2 regions of the Caldimonas brevitalea genome follow, and region 2 is predicted to be linked to the other one. Evidence: predicted binding sites of a transcription regulator. Region 2 holds the regulator's gene; the other holds the start of a gene.
What was found. The regulator HrcA, encoded in region 2, represses chaperone genes, less so after heat shock. The targets are predictions, from matches to a motif close to TTAGCACTCNNNNNNNNNGAGTGCTAA.
Positions count from the first base shown of each region.

Region 1: a site for HrcA is predicted at 2,394-2,420, ahead of groES (co-chaperone GroES). Genes of this name have one in related genera too.

Region 1 is NZ_CP011371.1:5,332,080-5,340,536, reverse strand. It holds gene AAW51_RS22495 (transporter substrate-binding domain-containing protein) at 1-217, shown strand, start outside; gene groL (chaperonin GroEL) at 339-1,979, opposite strand; gene groES (co-chaperone GroES) at 2,035-2,325, opposite strand; gene AAW51_RS22480 (PQQ-dependent sugar dehydrogenase) at 2,696-4,036, opposite strand; gene AAW51_RS22475 (catalase family protein) at 4,084-5,190, opposite strand; gene AAW51_RS22470 (calcium-binding protein) at 5,455-6,639, opposite strand; gene AAW51_RS22465 (exonuclease domain-containing protein) at 7,062-8,198, opposite strand; gene AAW51_RS22460 (aldo/keto reductase) at 8,230-8,457, opposite strand, start outside.
Region 2 is NZ_CP011371.1:1,150,335-1,158,791, forward strand. It holds gene AAW51_RS05080 (chemotaxis protein CheB) at 1-1,591, opposite strand, end outside; gene AAW51_RS30395 (response regulator) at 1,963-2,427, shown strand; gene AAW51_RS27860 (CE1 family esterase) at 2,500-3,600, opposite strand; tRNA gene AAW51_RS05095 (tRNA-Ile) at 4,039-4,115, opposite strand; gene hrcA (heat-inducible transcriptional repressor HrcA) at 4,192-5,214, opposite strand; gene AAW51_RS05105 (NAD kinase) at 5,365-6,243, shown strand; gene recN (DNA repair protein RecN) at 6,245-7,960, shown strand; gene rapZ (RNase adapter RapZ) at 7,957-8,457, shown strand, end outside.

The DNA.
Region 1 (8,457 bases), 2.3 Mb from region 2:
CCTGCCCGATGGGGACGTGTTTCCGATCCTCGACGTGCTGCGCCAGCGCCCGGGCGGCATGCCGGGCACGGTCGCGGTGATGTCAGCCGAACGCGACGAAGCCTTGGTGTCGCGATTGCAGGAGGCCGGCGTGAAGATCTCTCTGCAGAAGGCCGGCGACGTGCGGCTGTTGGTCGGCCGATTGCTGCAGCATGCCGCCTGGTCGCGCGGCGGATAGTTTCGGGCCCTATCCCACCCATACGTGATCATGAGACAGACCCTGCGCGAGCGAAAAGAAAAAAAGGGCCGCTGTGCAGCGGCCCTTTTCGATCGGCTGTCAGCAGATCAGGACAAAGACATTACATGTCCATGCCCATGCCGCCCATGCCGCCAGGCATGCCGCCGCCGGCGGGCGCGTCTTCCTTCGGCGCTTCGGCGACCATGCACTCGGTCGTCAGCATCAGCGAAGCGACCGAGGCGGCGTTTTGCAGTGCCGTGCGGGTCACCTTGGTCGGGTCCAGGATGCCCATCTCGATCATGTCGCCGTACTGGCCGTTGGCGGCGTTGAAGCCGTAGTTGCCCTTGCCGCTCAGCACGGCGTTGACGACCACGCTCGGCTCGTCGCCGGCGTTGGCGACGATCTCGCGCAGCGGGGCTTCGATGGCCTTCAGGATCAGCTTGATGCCGGCGTCTTGGTCGGGGTTGTCACCCTTGATCTCGCCAGCAGCCTGACGGGCGCGCAGCAGCGCGACACCGCCACCGGCCACGATGCCTTCTTCGACGGCGGCACGGGTGGCGTGCAGTGCGTCTTCGACACGGGCCTTCTTCTCCTTCATCTCGACCTCGGTGGCAGCGCCGACCTTGATCACGGCCACACCGCCGGCCAGCTTGGCCACGCGCTCTTGCAGCTTCTCGCGGTCGTAGTCGGAGGTGGCTTCCTCGATCTGGACGCGGATCTGCTTGACGCGCGCTTCGATGTCAGCGGCAGCACCAGCACCGTCGATCAGGGTGGTGTTTTCCTTGCCCACTTCGACACGCTTGGCCTGGCCCAGGTCAGCCAGCGACACCTTCTCGAGCGTCAGGCCGACTTCTTCCGAAATCACCTTGCCGCCGGTCAGGATGGCGATGTCTTCCAGCATGGCCTTGCGACGGTCGCCGAAGCCCGGAGCCTTGACGGCCACGACCTTCAGGATGCCGCGGATGGTGTTGACCACCAGGGTCGCCAGCGCTTCGCCTTCGACTTCTTCAGCGATGATCAGCAGCGGGCGGCCGGCCTTGGCCACTTGCTCCAGCGTGGGCAGCAGGTCGCGGATGTTGCTGATCTTCTTGTCGTAGAGCAGCACGAAGGGGTTGTCGAGCAGCGCGGCTTGCTTCTCGGGGTTGTTGATGAAGTAGGGGCTCAGGTAGCCGCGGTCGAACTGCATGCCTTCGACGACGTCCAGCTCGTTCTCGAGCGACTTGCCGTCTTCGACCGTGATCACGCCTTCCTTGCCGACCTTGTCCATCGCGTCGGCGATGATCTTGCCGATCGACTCGTCGCTGTTGGCGGAGATCGAACCGACTTGCGCGATTTCCTTGCTGGTGGTGGTCGGCTTGGAAGCCTTCTTCAGCTGCTCGACCAGGATCGTCACAGCACGGTCGATACCGCGCTTCAGATCCATCGGGTTCATGCCGGCGGCCACATACTTCATGCCTTCGCGCACGATGGCCTGGGCCAGCACGGTGGCGGTGGTGGTGCCGTCACCGGCGTTGTCGCTGGTCTTGGAAGCAACTTCCTTGACCATCTGGGCGCCCATGTTCTGGAGCTTGTCCTTCAGCTCGATTTCCTTGGCGACCGACACACCGTCCTTGGTGACGGTGGGGGCGCCGAAGGAGCGCTCGAGCACGACATTGCGGCCCTTGGGGCCCAGGGTCACTTTGACTGCGTTGGCCAGGATGTTGACACCCTCGACCATGCGGGCACGGGCGTCGCCGCCGAAGATGACGTCTTTAGCTGCCATGTTTGATTTCTCCGTATGCTTGAAACTTGTGGGTGAGGTCGTTGCGGTCGGAGAATTACTTCTCGATGACGGCGAACAGGTCCTCTTCGCGCATCACCAGCAGCTCGTCGCCGTCGACCTTGACGGTCTGGCCGCTGTACTTGCCGAACAGCACGCGGTCGCCCACCTTGACGTTCAGGGCCACGAAGTCGCCCTTGTCGTTGCGCTTGCCCGGGCCCACCGCGAGAACTTCACCCTGGTCGGGCTTCTCGGCGGCGTTGTCGGGGATCACGATGCCCGAAGCGGTCTTGGTTTCGTTTTCGAGGCGCTTGACGATCACGCGATCGTGCAACGGACGAAGTTTCATTGCATCTCCTTGGTTGAGAAGGCACTTCCTGAAAAGGAATGAGCGCAAGTGAGCGCTCATCTGCATCACTAGCACTCGCTTGGAAGGAGTGCTAACAGGACGAATTATAGGGATGGCCGACGTGGTTTCAAGAGACTACGAACAGCGGGGAATTACGGGCTTGGCGAACCAGAGGGGCCGCGGTCCCGGCGGGCGGCTGCGCGCTGCGAGCAACGGGCGGCTCCAACCGGCAGCCCGACAGTGGTCAACGCGGCGACAGCGGTGTGCGAACGCCGCAATCCGTTACGTCGTCGGGGGGGCGGACGCGGAAAGCCAGCCCACGTTCAGCGCGTCGGTGTCGGGCCGGCGCCGCCGGGCCGGGGCGAACGCCTCAGCGGGGTGCGGCTGAGGTGACGCGCCAGACGATGTTGCCGACGTCGTCCGCCACCAGCAAGGCGCCGTGCTGGTCGAGCGCCACGCCGACGGGGCGGCCCTGGGCCTCGCCCTGGTCATTGACGAAGCCGGTCAGCACCTCGAGCGGCCGGCCGCTCGGTTGGCCGTCTCGAAAGGGCACGAACACGACCTTGTAGCCGCTCAGCGGCTTGCGGTTCCAGGAGCCGTGCTGGCCGACGAACATGCCGCTGGCGTAGAGGGGCGGCAGGCTGGTGCCGCCCGACCATGCCAGCCCGAGTGACGCGGTGTGCGGTCCGAGCGCGTAGTCGGGGACGATGGCCTTGGCCACCAGGTCGGGGCGCGGTGGCGAGACACGGGTGTCCACATGCTGGCCGAAATAGCTGTAGGGCCAGCCGTAGAAGCCGCCGTCGCGCACCGAGGTCATGTAGTCGGGCACCAGGTCGCTGCCGATTTCGTCGCGTTCGTTGACGGCGGTCCACAAGGCGCCGGTGGCGGGTTGCCAGGCCAGGCCGTTGGGGTTGCGCAGGCCCGAGGCGAAGATGCGGTGCGTCCGGCTCTGGAGGTCGACTTCCCAGATCGCGGCCCGGCCTTCTTCGTGTTCCATGCCCCTCTCGCCGACGTTGCTGTTCGAACCGGTGGTGACGTAGAGCTTGCGGCCGTCAGGGCTCGCGATGATGTTCTTGGTCCAGTGGTGGTTGATCGGCCCGCCCGGCAGGTCGACTACCTTCTCGCCCGGCGTGGTCAGCCGGGTTTGCCCCGGTGTATAGGGAAAGCGGAGCACCGCGTCGGTGTTGGCGACGTACAGGTGCGCGCCGACCAGTGCCATCCCGAACGGCGAGTTGAGCCCTTCGAGCAGGATCGAACGCTGCTCGGCGATGCCGTCTGCGTCGGTGTCGCGCAGCAAGGTAATGCGGTTGGCACTCGGCACCCCTGCGCCCGCCTTCTGCATCACCTTCTTCATCACCCAGGCGTGGATGCCTCCGCCTTCCGGCTTGGGCGGCGCATTGCTCTCGGCCACCAGCACGTCGCCGTTGGGCAGCACATGCAGCCAGCGCGGATGGTCGAGGTCGCGTGCGAAGGCCACCACGGCCAGGCCCGCGGTCGGGCTCGGCTTGCCGCCCTCCGGCCAGCCTTTTGCCGGTGCGATGTGCACGGTGGGGATCAAGGTGCGGTTGGGCTCGGGCAGTTGGGGCGCCGGCCCCGTGCCCGCAGCGACCGTCAGGTTCGCGGTGTCACCGCAGCCCAGCAGCGCCAGGCCGCAGGCCAGGACGGCCGTCCGTCGCAGCGGGCGGGAGGGAGAGGGCAGGTGGGGGTGCATCGGTTCTCCTTCGGTGGCATGAGCCGCGTCGAGCGCGACGTGCTCGATCAGTCCGGAATTTCGTCGATCGAGCGGGGCTCCACGCGTTCGCGGACGTTCATCTCATGACGGAAGCGCGACGACATCTCGTAAGCCTTGATGCGCACCCGCATGATGGAGCCGAGGGGGCGATGTGCCTCGATGCCGTGCCACGGGTTGAAAGACAACACATCGTCGGCATAGACGCGCCGGGCCGGGCTGTAGGCCGGCTGCGCCGGGAACACCAGCTTGCCGACCGGCAGGTAGGGCGAGTCCGATTCGGGCCACACCACCGAGGCGTCTTCGATCGGCATGCGCTGTACGTCGGTGCACAGCTGCACACGCAGTTCGTACTCCGCGCCTTGCGCCGCGAAGAAGTCGACCACCAGGTCGCGCAGCAACGAGTCGCCGTCGCCGTTGACATGCTGGCCGGCAAGTCGCTTCACGTTTTCGGACAAGGGCGCCGCGCTTACCTTGGCCACGTAGTCGCCGTAGCGCAACGCCGCCATGCTGTAGTAGGTGTCGCCGAGCGGGTGGAGGTCGGGGCTGCCCACCGCCTCCAGCGTCGGATGGTCGACGTGCAGCAGGTCAGCCACCTTGCCGGCGCCGCGCGCGAGTGCCGCCACGGCACGGCGCACCAGTTCCGGGTTGTCTGCGTGCTTTTCCATCGTCTGCTGCACTTCCCAGTAGGCGTGGACGTGGCCGAAGGGGATCACGGGATGATTGACGAGCAGAAAGTCCTGCGTGCGTGCCTCGCCGCGCCCGGGCAGCAGCCGAGGGCCGTCGACACCGATCAGCTTGAGGGCCATGCCGCGCGGCGAGGGCACACGGTCGCTGAGGATGTCGCCCGGAGCGCTCGACAGTCGCGCCACCACCGGGTAACGCCGCGCTGCGGCAAACACACCTTGACGCAGCGGCTCGGGCAGCCCGTCGTAGACGATCAGCTCGCCCTTGAGCACGCCGTGGCTCTTGGCATGCGCGTCGCGGGTGGCGTGGCGGTGACGGTCGAACACCTTGCGGTTCACCCGGCCCATCGAGGCGACGATCTTGTCGATCAGCTCTTCTTCGTCGGCCTGCCGGGTTTCGATCTGGTCGCTGTAGCGGACGTACTGCAGTGGTTGCTGCGCTTGCGGCATTGGAACACTCCCTTGAATTTAGAGGTATGAAGGGCGGTGCCGGGCGGTTGGATCGCCGCGGCGTGCCATGAGGGGCTGCGAGGCAAGGCGCGTGCCGAGGCCGCAGTGCGGACGTCGGCGTGGTGAGGGCGGAAGACGATGGCGGCGGCGTGGGCCGCGCCTCAATGGCTCGCCTGCCGCGGAGGAGCAGGCGGTGGCATGTGCCACACGAAGAGAGAGCAGAAAGGCCGGCGCCCTTCAGGCAAAGCGCCGGCCCGGGCGCCGTCAGGCGCCGTAGATGAAGTCGGCCGCGGTCACGGTACCGGCCGCGACGACGGTGACCGTGCCCAGCAGCGCCGCATCACCGCCCGCCGCGGTGGTCGGGTTGTACCAAATCTCGCCGTCGGTGGTGTCGACGTAGATGCCGCTGATGTTGCCTGCCGCATTGCCCGTAAAGTTGGCGCCCTTGAAGAAGGACCCGGTGGCCAGCGCATTGCCGGGCACGTTGCCACCGACGAAGGTGAGGCCCAGCACCCCCGGGCTGATGGCACCCGGCAGGCCGTTGTCGAGCTGGTTGATCAGCACGATGCTGTCGGCCGTGACGAAGTCGACGATGGCGTCGGCGTCGGCAGCGCCACGGAATCCGAACACGAAGGTGTCGGCCCCGCCCCCCCCGGTGAGGGTGTCGTTGCCGTTGCCGCCGCGCAGGTCGTCGTTGCCGCCGCCGCCGTCGAGCGTGTCGGTACCGACATTGCCGAACAGGGTGTCGGTGCCGTTGTCGCCGTTGAGCGTGTCGTTGCCGGCATTGCCGGCCAGCACGTCTGCTCCGTTGCCGCCGTTCAGGTTGTCGGCGCCATTGCCGCCGTTGAGCGCGTCGACGCCGTTGCCGCCGTTGAGCGTGTCGTTGCCGTCGCCGCCGTTGAGGGTGTCGGCCCCGTTGTCGCCGTTGAGCGTGTCGCCGCCGGCGCCGCCGTTGACGATGTCGGTGCCGTTGCCAGCGTTGATCGAGTCGGCGCCGGCGTTGCCGTTCAGCGTGTCGGCCCCGTTGCCGCCGTTGATGATGTCATCGCCGTCGCCGCCGTTGATCGTGTCGGCCCCGTTCTCGCCGGACAGCGTGTCGTTGCCGCCCAGGCCGTTCAACAGGTTGTCGGCCGAGTTGCCGGTGATGATGTTGGCGAGCGCGTTGCCGGCGCCGTTCAACGCCGTGACCGGGGCGGTGTTGTCGAGCGTCAGGTTCTCGATGTTGTCGGTCAGCGTGATCGCCACCAGGCGCGAGATGACGGTGTCGGTGCCTTCGTCGGCGAATTCGATGGCACGGTCGCCGGCCGAGTTGAGCAGATAGGTGTCATCGCCTTCCAGGCCGATCAAGCGGTCTTCACCGGCGGACCAGTTGGCATTGAGGATCGAGGTGGGGTCGGCGGAGGTGTCGGTGATGACATCGTTGCCGGGGGTGCCGTTCAGGATTGCCATGAGAGAACTCCTTGTGTTGGGGTCGAGGTGCTGCTGCCAGTGCGGCCCTCGCACTGGCGCCGCATGCGGCGTGAGGGCGACGGGCGAGCGACATCTGCCGGCAGCACCCGCGGGGGCTGCCGGTCGGAGACGTCACCGACTGGCGGATTCGAAAAACATATGTGGGCCGCGTCGAGGCGGCGCTGAGGTGCGTCGTTCCGCCCGGCAGTTGGCCCGGCCTGCCGGGACATCGGTCTCTTGGTTATGAACTGCAAGGGGGACAGCAGGCCGCGTCCGCAGGGTGCGCGCTGGGAGAGGCGCGGCCCTGCAAGTCGGGCCAGTTCACACTAGGCGATGATGTGGAGGCAGCAAGAACAAAATGTGAACATAGACCCTGGTAGAAGATGAGGCTTCATCCTCTACCAGGACACTAGGTCTCGCCGTCAGGCGCAAGCCGAAGACCACAGGTCGAGTTGGGCGTCGAGCAAGGTGACCCGGCGGGCCGGCAATCTGTTCAGTTGCGCCAGCAACAGCTGGCAGGTCTCGGCGTCGAAGCGGGCGGGTCGGTGCAGCAGCGCGGCGATGTCATCGCCGTCGCGGGCGGTCCCCAGATAGGACCAACGGTCCAGCAGGTGGAGAGCATCCGCCTCCCGCACGCCGATGGCGCCGGGGTAGGGCCACGCTGGCACGGCCGCTTGCGGCAGTGGCTGCGCCGGCGCGGCAGGGGCGTTGTGTCGTGGCTGCAGCACCTGACGCAACGCCAGTTCTTGCAGCGCACTGCCGAGCGGGCCCGAGGTGGCTCGCCACTCGACCCGTCGCACTTGTTGCGACAGCGGCTTGCCCTGTGCCTGCCCGCTGCGCAGGTGCGACAGCACGCGCTGCCGCAGCCGGCTTGCGCGTCCAACATACAGGGCTTCGTCGTGCTCGCCGTAGAAGAGGTAGACGCCCGGCCCCTCGGGCAGGTCGTGGAGCCCGGGCAACTCGAGCTGGGCGGGGCGCGCGGCGCCCCCCAGCTGACGCCGCAGGGCGCCGGTGAACACGTCGGCCGAGAGCTCCCGGCTCGCTGCCTGCCAGAACTGCCAGATCAACTGCGCGTCGCCCAGGGCCCGGTGCCGGTGGGTGACCTGCAGGCGGTGCCGTGCCACGAGGGCATCGAGGTTGTGGCGCTCCTGCTCGGGATACAGCCGGCGCGACAACTTGACCGTGCACAGCACCTGCGGCGCGAAGGCGACGCCGATCGCCTGCAGATGATGCCGCAGAAAGCCATGGTCGAAGCCGGCGTTGTGCGCGATGAACAGCCGTCCCTCGAGCCGGCGGACGATCTCGGGTGCCAGGCTTTCGAAGCGGGGTGCGTCGGCCACCATCGCGTCGGTGATGCCGGTCAGCGACTGGATGAAGGGCGGGATCGGGCGGCCCGGGCACACCAGGCTGCTCCACTCGCGCACGCCGGCAGCATCCACCTCGATGATGGCGACCTCGGTGATCGTGTCGCTGCCGGCGCTGCCGCCGGTCGTCTCGAGGTCGACGAAGGCCAGGCGCGGGTGGACCGACAGGCAGCGTTGCAGTTCGGACGGGCTCATGGCATGGGTGCGCTGGCGGCGTGCGGGTTTTTCAAGGCACCTCGTGGCCGGTGCTGGCCGACCAGATCTCGTGCCAGGTCGGCGCGTCGAGCGGCACCGACAAGGCCGCCACCGCCTCTTGCACCGCCTCGATGCGACGCGAGCCGACGATGGGCAGCGGCAGGGCGGGGTGGCGCAGCAGCCAGGCATAGGCGACGCTGGCCGGGCTGCAGCCGTAACGCGCCGCAATGCGCTCCAGGCAGGCACGCACGCGGCGGCT
Region 2 (8,457 bases):
CTTTGCGCTTTTCGGCCGTGCCGCCGTGGCTGGTCAGCGGCTTGGCTTCGAAGGCGGTGAGGGGCAGGCTGCTGCTGTAGTGCGAGGTGTGGGGGACAGCGAGGGCACGGTAGATGCGGTTCTTCTTGTCCACGGGCGTGAACAGTTGCGGCGCTGCGTCCGCCGATTCAGAACTGCCGAGAAACAAAAAACCGCCGGGACGCAGGGCGAAATGAAACATCTCCAGGATCTGCGGATGCGTCTCGCGGTCCAGGTAGATCAGCAGGTTGCGGCAGCTGATGAAATCGAGCTTGGAGAACGGCGGGTCGCGCAAGATGTTGTGCACCGCGAACAACACCTTCTCGCGGACCTCCTTGCGGATGCGGTACTGGTTGCCTTCCTTGAGGAAGAACTGCCGCAACCGGGTCGGCGACACATCGGTGGCGATGGCGTCGGAATAGGCGGCCGCGCGGGCCACCGCGATGGCGTTTTCGTCGATGTCGGTGGCGAACAGCTGGATGTCGGGCGCGTTGGCGATCGCCGTAGCCTGCTCGTACATCAGCATCGCGAGCGAATAGGCTTCTTCGCCGGTCGAGCATCCGGCCACCCACGCCCGTATCGGCGAGGACGGGGTGCGCGCCGAGAACAGCGCCGGCAGCACCTCGCGTTCGATCGAGTCGAAGGCGTCGCGGTCGCGGAAGAAGTTGGTGACGCCGATCAGCAGGTCTTTGAGCAGCGCCCGCGCCTCGTCCGGCTGGCTCTGCAGATAGCCGCGGTAGGCGGGCAGGTCTGGCAGGGCATTCACCTGCAGCCGCCGCTCGAGGCGGCGCAGCAAGGTCGCGCGCTTGTAGTGGCGGAAATCGTGACCGGTGCGTGACCGCACCATCAACATCACGTCCCGCAGTGCCGCTTCGGCCTCTTTCAGTGCGTCGAGCGTGGCTGGGGGTTGCACCCGGATCTCGTCCTGCTCGGTGACGGGCAGGCGGATGTTGCGCGCATTGCGCCAGATGTCGAGCAGCTTGGCGGGGAGTTCGGCCACCGGCAACACCCAATCCACCGCGCCGGTGGCGATCGCCGAGCGGGGCATGCCGTCGAACTCGGCCTCTTCGGGCTGCTGCGCGAGAGTCACGCCGCCTTGCTCCTTCAAGCGCGCCACGCCGCCCGCGCCATCCGAGCCGCTGCCGGACAGCACGACGCCAAAGGAGCGATCGCCGTGTGCGGCTGCCAGGCTGCGGAAGAACAGGTCGATCGAGATCTGGCGCCCGCGCGGCCGTTGGAGGTCGGTGACGCGCAGGTAGCTGCCGTTCATCGCCAGCTGTTTGCTGGGCGGGATGACGTACACATGGTTGCGCTCGATGCTGCGGGGCTCCTCGACGCACACCACGGTCATCTGCGTGACCTGGCGCAGCACCTCCTGGAGGTGGCTCTCGTGGTCCGGCGACAGGTGCAAGATGACGACGAAGGCCATCCCCGCGTCCGAGGGCATGTGTTCGAAGAATTGCCGCAGCGCCGTCAGGCCGCCGGCGGAGGCGCCGAGGCCGACAACCGGGAAGTCGATGGGACTGCGGGTCGGCTCCGACGGTTCGCGTTCACGCTGGGATGCAAGATTCATGTGGCGTCTGGGAGGCTCCGGGCCGCCCTCGCCGTCGTCCCGCAAGGTCGAGCGGGCACGCTGAGCGAGTTGGGCACGGAACGTGGTGGGGCGCGGTATATGGACGAAGCTCCTGTCGCCTTTGCACGGCCCCCCCGCTGCGCGCGGCTGTTATTTTCGATGGCTTCAAAGTAGTTCGCAGTGTAAGGCGGCCGACGACGGGTGGCGACCTCGGCGCCGCAGCTTGTTCTCACGCGGCCGACAGGGCCTTGCGCACGCCTGCCCGCAGAGGCAGGATGGGGGAACAGCAGCACAGGCCATCGGGGCTCGGCTGCGAAGAATCACAACACAGCGTGTGCTGCCGGCCTGCAGCCCCGTTGTGTGGAGGCAAGATGCGTATCTTGGTGGTCGACGATTGCGAAGAAGGCGCCGCGATGCTCGCGACGCTGCTGGGGCTGTTTGCCCATCAGGTCGAGACGGCGGGCGACGCCGAAGCGGCGTTGCGCGTGGCGGCCGACTTCGACCCCGATTGTGTGGTGCTCGACCTGGCCTTGCCCGGGCTCAGCGGTCTCGACCTGGCGCGGCAGCTGCGCACCGAGGGGGCGCCCGGGCGGCCGGTGCTCATCGCGCTGTCGGGGTGGTCGAGCCCGGAAGACGTGGCCGCATCGGCGGCGGCTGGCTGCCACCACCATCTTGCCAAGCCGCTGGATTTCGAGCTGTTGTGCGAGCTGCTGCGGCGGGCCGACCCGCTCGGCGCCGATGCGCCGGCGGCGCGGCCCATCGCTGCAGTGGCGCAGGGCGGGGCGCCCCCTTCCGCGCCCCGACGCGCCTTCCGTGCGCCGCCCGCGCGGCATTGAGCGCCGGTACAGCGGCGTGTCTTTCCAGCGGGCAGATGCCAGAGCCCCTGCCCGCCGTGGCTGTCGACCGCGCTACGGCAGGCGGTGCTCCTTCACGCTGTCCCAGGTGATCTGAGCGATGTCGAGTCGGTCGCGGTTGCGATAGACCAGATGTCCGCCACGGACCGAATACAGCGCCACCTTGGCCCCGCCGGCGCAGCTGGCGTATTCGTCTTTGAAGCTGCTGCGCGTCAATTCGGTCCGGACGGGAGCGCCGGTGCAGCCGTTCAGGCGCGCCCAACGCTCCAGGTTGCCCTGCGCACCGACCCAGTCGCGGCTGGCGCTGTAGCGCACGATCAGGTCGGACAGGCCATGGATTTCGGTGACGCTGATGGGGCGCGGCAGGGCGCCGGTGTCCGTCAACAGGTACAACGAGGAGCAGCCCACCGCCGCGATCGCGTCGCTCGCTTCGGCCGCCAGCCGTTGGGCCATCGCGCAGCCATTGGAAATGCCGCTGGCGTAGATGCGGCGCGGGTCGACGACGGGGTGGTCGACCTGCAGCCGCGCGATCAGCGCGCGGATGAAGCCGACGTCATCGACCGCCTCGTCGAGGGCCCGGCCGCAGCAGCTGCCAAACCGGCCCGCGCCGGCGTTCCAGGCGTTGTAGAGGCCGTCGGGGTAGACGGTGACGACGCCCTGGTCTTGCCCGACACGATCCAGTCCCGAGACCGCGCGTTCGTCCTGGCCGTTGGAGGTGTAGCCGTGCAGGCCGATCACCACCGGGCAGTCGCGCACGCAGGTGGCGGGCTGCACCACGTCATAGCGGCGGAGCGTGCCGTTGTGCATCAGGGTATAGCTGACGGCCGGGGTGGCGGCCTGCCTCTCGGCCCGCTCGGGTGAGCCGGCGTCGGCCGAAGTGTCGAGCCGGATTTGCGGCTGGTCGGCGTGGGGTGCGGTGGACGATTGTTGGGGTGCCACCGGCGCTGTGGCCGGGCCCACGTCGCTCCCGCCGCCTCCGCAGGCGGCCACCATCAGGACGGTGAGGGTGCAGGTCGCGCTGATGGGGTAACCGCGGCGCTGCGCATTTCGGTGCGATCCCCTTCGGGCGGCCGAGCGGCGGCTCATGGCCGTGGTGCTGAGTCTTCTGCTGGTGTGGGTCGTAAGCCGCGGCCAGCCTTCGTCTTCGGCTTTCATGTGCATGTCTCCTACCGGGTCTGCCTGGCTTGTGGGCATCCCCGCGGCCTCCGCCGGACCAGGCATCCGGGGGAAGCCGCACGCCGCGACCCTGGGCAGGGCCCAGGCGCGAACAGGGATGCGACAGGTCTGGGCCCAGCTTGGTCGGCATGTTGGGAGGAGGGTGTCGCGTGGGTGACACGGGTCGGTGCTTCCTGGAGGTGCGTGGTGACGCGGTCGCAGCCGACGGGGATGTGCTGACCGGTTCCGGCGAGGCGCCGCGGACGAGAAAGCAGGGGAGGGTGGGATCGCGAGATGGCCGGGCGGACCGGCGCTCACCGGTTGCGGCCTTGTGTTCTCATCACGGGCCGGTGCTTGGCCAGCAAGAAGTCATCGACGACTGGAGTTGTCGAGGAACGCGGCACTTTGGTGCGCCGACCGCCAACCCGCATGAAGACTTGGTAGGCCGTGCAGGGCTCGAACCTGCGACCAAAGGATTATGAGTCCTCTGCTCTAACCGACTGAGCTAACGGCCCTTCGCCTGCAGACCGCGCCGGCCCATGGATGAGCGGCCGCCTTGCAGCAAACGCGTGATTGTAGGCGGTCCTACTGCTACTTCTGGCTGAGCGCGTTGGAGACAAGCCGGGCCGTGATGTCGACGATCTGGATCATCCGGTCGTAGGCCATGCGCGTCGGCCCGATCACGCCCAGCGTGCCGACCACCTCGCCGTTGACCTCGTACGGCGCCGACACCACCGACAGCTCCTCGAACGGCACGAACTGGCTCTCGCCGCCGATGTAGATGCGCACGCCTTCGGCGCGGCTGGACACCTCGAGCAAGCGCATCAGCTGCGTCTTCTGCTCGAACAGGTCGAACAGCTTGCGCAGCGAGCTGAGGTCGTTGGAGAAATCCTGCACCTGCAACAGGTTGCGCTCGCCGGACACCACCACCTGTTCGGTGTTCTCGGCCATCGCATCGGAGCCGGCCTGCACCGCCGCCTGCATCAGCGCGGCGATCTCGGCACGCAGGTCGTCGACCTCGGTCTTCAGGCGCTGGCGCACCTCTTCCAGCGTCAGCCCGGCGTAGTGGGTGTTGAGGAAGTTGGTGGCTTCGATCAGCTGCGACTGGGTGTAGTCGTGCTCGGTGAAGATCACCCGGTTCTGCACGTCACCGTCGGGCGACACCAAAATCACCAACACACGCCGGTCGGACAGGCGCAAGAACTCGATGTGGCGGAACACCGACGGCTGGCGTGGCGAGGTCACCACGCCGACGAATTGCGACAGATTGGACAGCAGCTGCGCCGCGTTGGCGATCACCCGCTTGGGCTGGTCGGGCTGCAGCGGCTCGGCGACCTCCAGCGGGGCGCCGGCGTGCAGTTCGCGCGAGCGGGCCGTCAGCATCGTGTCGACGAACAGGCGGTAACCCCTGGGGGTGGGCACACGGCCGGCCGAGGTGTGAGGGCTGGCGATCAGGCCCAGCTCTTCGAGGTCGGCCATCACGTTGCGGATCGTCGCGGGCGAAAGTTCCAGGCCCGAGGCCTTGGACAACGTGCGGGAACCCACCGGCTGGCCGTCCGCGATATAGCGTTCGACCAGCGTCTTCAGCAGCATCCTCGATCGATCGTCCAGCATGCGAACGATTGTAGGCGGGTGGGCTCCAGGCAGACTAGGTGCATTCCTCACGGCGCCACCGCAGCGGCAGGCCCGCGACCCCTTGCCACAGGCGGTGGACCTCGGGCCGCCAGACACGGGAAATAAGAACTGCTGTGGTGTAATCCCGCCATGCAGTCGCGCTTCCGTCACGTCGCCCTGATCGGCAAGTACCAGGCTCACGGCATCGAACCCGTGCTGGAAGAGATCGCGCACTACATCTCGCGCCAGGGTGCCGAAGTGACGCTGGACCGCGACACTGCGCAGAACACCGGCATGACGCTCTACCCGACGCTCGACGTCGCCGGTATCGGCAAAGCCTGTGACCTCGCGGTGGTGGTCGGCGGCGACGGCACCATGCTGCACATCGCACGTGAACTCGCCCGTTACGGCGTCCCGCTGATCGGCATCAACCAGGGGCGGCTCGGCTTCATCACCGATGTCCCGGTGCACCAGGTGTGCGAGGCGCTCGGGCCGATGCTGCAAGGCGACTACGAAGAAGAGCACCGCACCATGCTGGAAGGCCAGGTGGTGCGCGACGGCGAAGTCATCTTCGACAGCATCGCGATGAACGACGTTGTGGTCAGCCGCGGCGCGACCGCCAGCATGGTCGAGTTGCGCATCGACGTGGGCGACCAGTTCGTCGCCAACTTCCGGGCTGATGGTCTGATCCTCGCGTCGCCCACGGGCTCGACCGCCTACGCCTTGTCGGCCGGCGGGCCCATCCTGCACCCGGGTATCAAGGGCTGGGTGCTGGTGCCGATCGCACCGCACACGCTGTCGAACCGGCCCATCGTGCTGCCCGACGCCGGCCAGGTGACGATCGAGATCGTCGCCGGACGCGACGCGAGTGCCAATTTCGATATGCAGAGCCTGGCCAGCCTGTGGCATGGCGACCGCATCCGCGTCGGCCGGTCGGCCTATCAAGTGCGCTTCCTGCACCCGCGCGGTTGGAGTTATTACGCGACCTTGCGCAAAAAATTGCACTGGAACGAAGGGGTGGGGGGCTGACATGCTGCGGCGTATCGCCTTGCGTGATTTCGTCATCGTGACCGAGCTCGACGTCGAACTCGGCGCCGGCTTTTCGGTGCTGACCGGCGAAACCGGCGCCGGCAAGTCCATCCTGATCGACGCCTTGCAGCTGGCGCTGGGCAGCCGGGGGGACGCCGGTGTCGTGCGCGAAGGCGCGCAGCGCGCGGACATCACCGCCGCCTTCGACCCGCCGGCCAGCCTGGCTGCCTGGCTCGAGGAAGCCGGCTTCGACGCCGGCGACGAGCTGCTGTTGCGCCGGACCATCGACGTGCAGGGCAAGAGCCGCGCGTGGATCAACGGCAGCCCGGCCACCATCGCCCAGCTCAAGGCGGCCGGCGAGCACCTGGTCGACATCCACGGCCAGCACGCGTGGCAGAGCCTGACGCGCAGCGACGCGGTGCGCGCGCTGCTCGATGCCTATGCCGGCATCGACCTCAAGCCGCTGGCGGCCGCCTGGCAGGCCTGGCGCGACGCCCAGCAGCGGCTCGACGACGCGCGCACCGGCCAGGCCGACCTGGAGCGTGAGCGCGAACGGCTGAGCTGGCAGATCGGCGAGGTCGACAAGCTGGCCCCCGGCGCCGACGAGTGGGACGAGTTGAACGCCGAGCACAAGCGCTTGAGCCATGCCCAGGCCCTGCTCGACGCCGTGCAGGGCGCGCTCGAGGCCGTCAGCGAAGCCGAGGGCAGCGCCGACGAACTGACCGGCCGGGCGGTCGAGAAGCTGCAGACGGTGTCCGAGTACGACACCACGCTGCATGGCGTGGTCGAGGTCCTGCAAAGCGCCCAGGCGCAGCTGCAAGACGCCTCGCACAGCCTGCACGGCTATTTGCGCCATGCCGAGCTCGACCCGCAGCGATTGCAAGAGCTGGACGAGCGGCTGGCGGCCTGGATCGGCTTGTCGCGGCGCTACCGGCGACTGCCGGAAGAGCTGCCGGCGGTGCTCGAGGGCTGGCGCGACGAATTGGGCCGGCTCGACGCCGCCAGCGACCTCGACGGCCTGGAACGCGCTGAAGCCGCGGCCCGCAAACAGTACGACGAGGCGGCGCGGGTCGTCTCGGCGGCGCGGCGTGGCGCAGCGCCGCGACTGTCGACCGCGGTGACCCAGGCGATGCAGTCGCTGGGCATGGCGGGCGGCCGCTTCGAGGTGGGGCTGGCGCCCTTGCCGGCGCCGCAGTCGTTCGGGCGCGAAGCGGTCGAGTTCCTGGTGGCCGGCCATGAGGGCAGTACACCGCGGCCGCTCGGCAAGGTGGCGTCCGGTGGCGAGTTGTCGCGCATTTCGCTGGCGATTGCGGTCACCACCAGCCGGCTCGGCGAGGCCGGCACGCTGATCTTCGACGAGATCGACACCGGTGTCGGCGGCGCGGTCGCCGAGACCGTGGGCCGCTTGATGAAACAGCTGGGCCGCGACCGTCAGGTGCTGGCCGTGACCCATTTGCCCCAGGTGGCGGCGTGCGCCGACCAGCATCTGCTGGTCAGCAAGGCCACCAGCGGCGGCGTGACCACCAGCGGCGTGGTGCCCGTCACCGGCGAGCAGCGCGTGGCCGAAGTGGCCCGCATGCTCGGCGGCCAGCAGCTGTCAGGCACCAGCTTCGCGCACGCACAAGAACTGATCGACGTGGCCACCGCGGCCGCGGCGGTTGCCCCGCCACCGGCAGCGGCCGGGGCGCCGGTGGGTCGTGGGAGGAAGCGCTCATGAGCGCCGCACCCGGAGCTTCCTGGCGTGAAGTCGTACTGATCACCGGCATCTCGGGCTCAGGCAAGTCGGTCGCGCTGCATGCGCTGGAAGACGCCGGCTATTTCTGCGTCGACAACCTGCCGCCCGAGCTGATCGAGAGTTTCGTGGCGCTGCAGCATTCCCGCTCGACGGCTCGCCTGGCCATCGCGGCCGATGTGCGCAGCGCCCGCTCGCTGCCGCATTTGCTGCCGGCGATGGAAAAGCTGCGGGAGGCGGGCGTCACGGTGCGTGCGGTGTTCCTCGATGCCTCCACCGACACGCTGGTGCGACGCTTTTCCGAAACGCGCCGTCGCCACCCGCTGTCGGACGCCGAGATGGCCGAGGGCGACGCGCACCGCGCGCTGATCGAGGCGATCGAGCTGGAGCGCGAGCTGCTGTCCGATCTGCGCATCACCTCGAGCGTGGTCGACACCAGCGAGTTGCGCGCCGCGCAGCTGCGCAGCTGGATCAAGAACCTG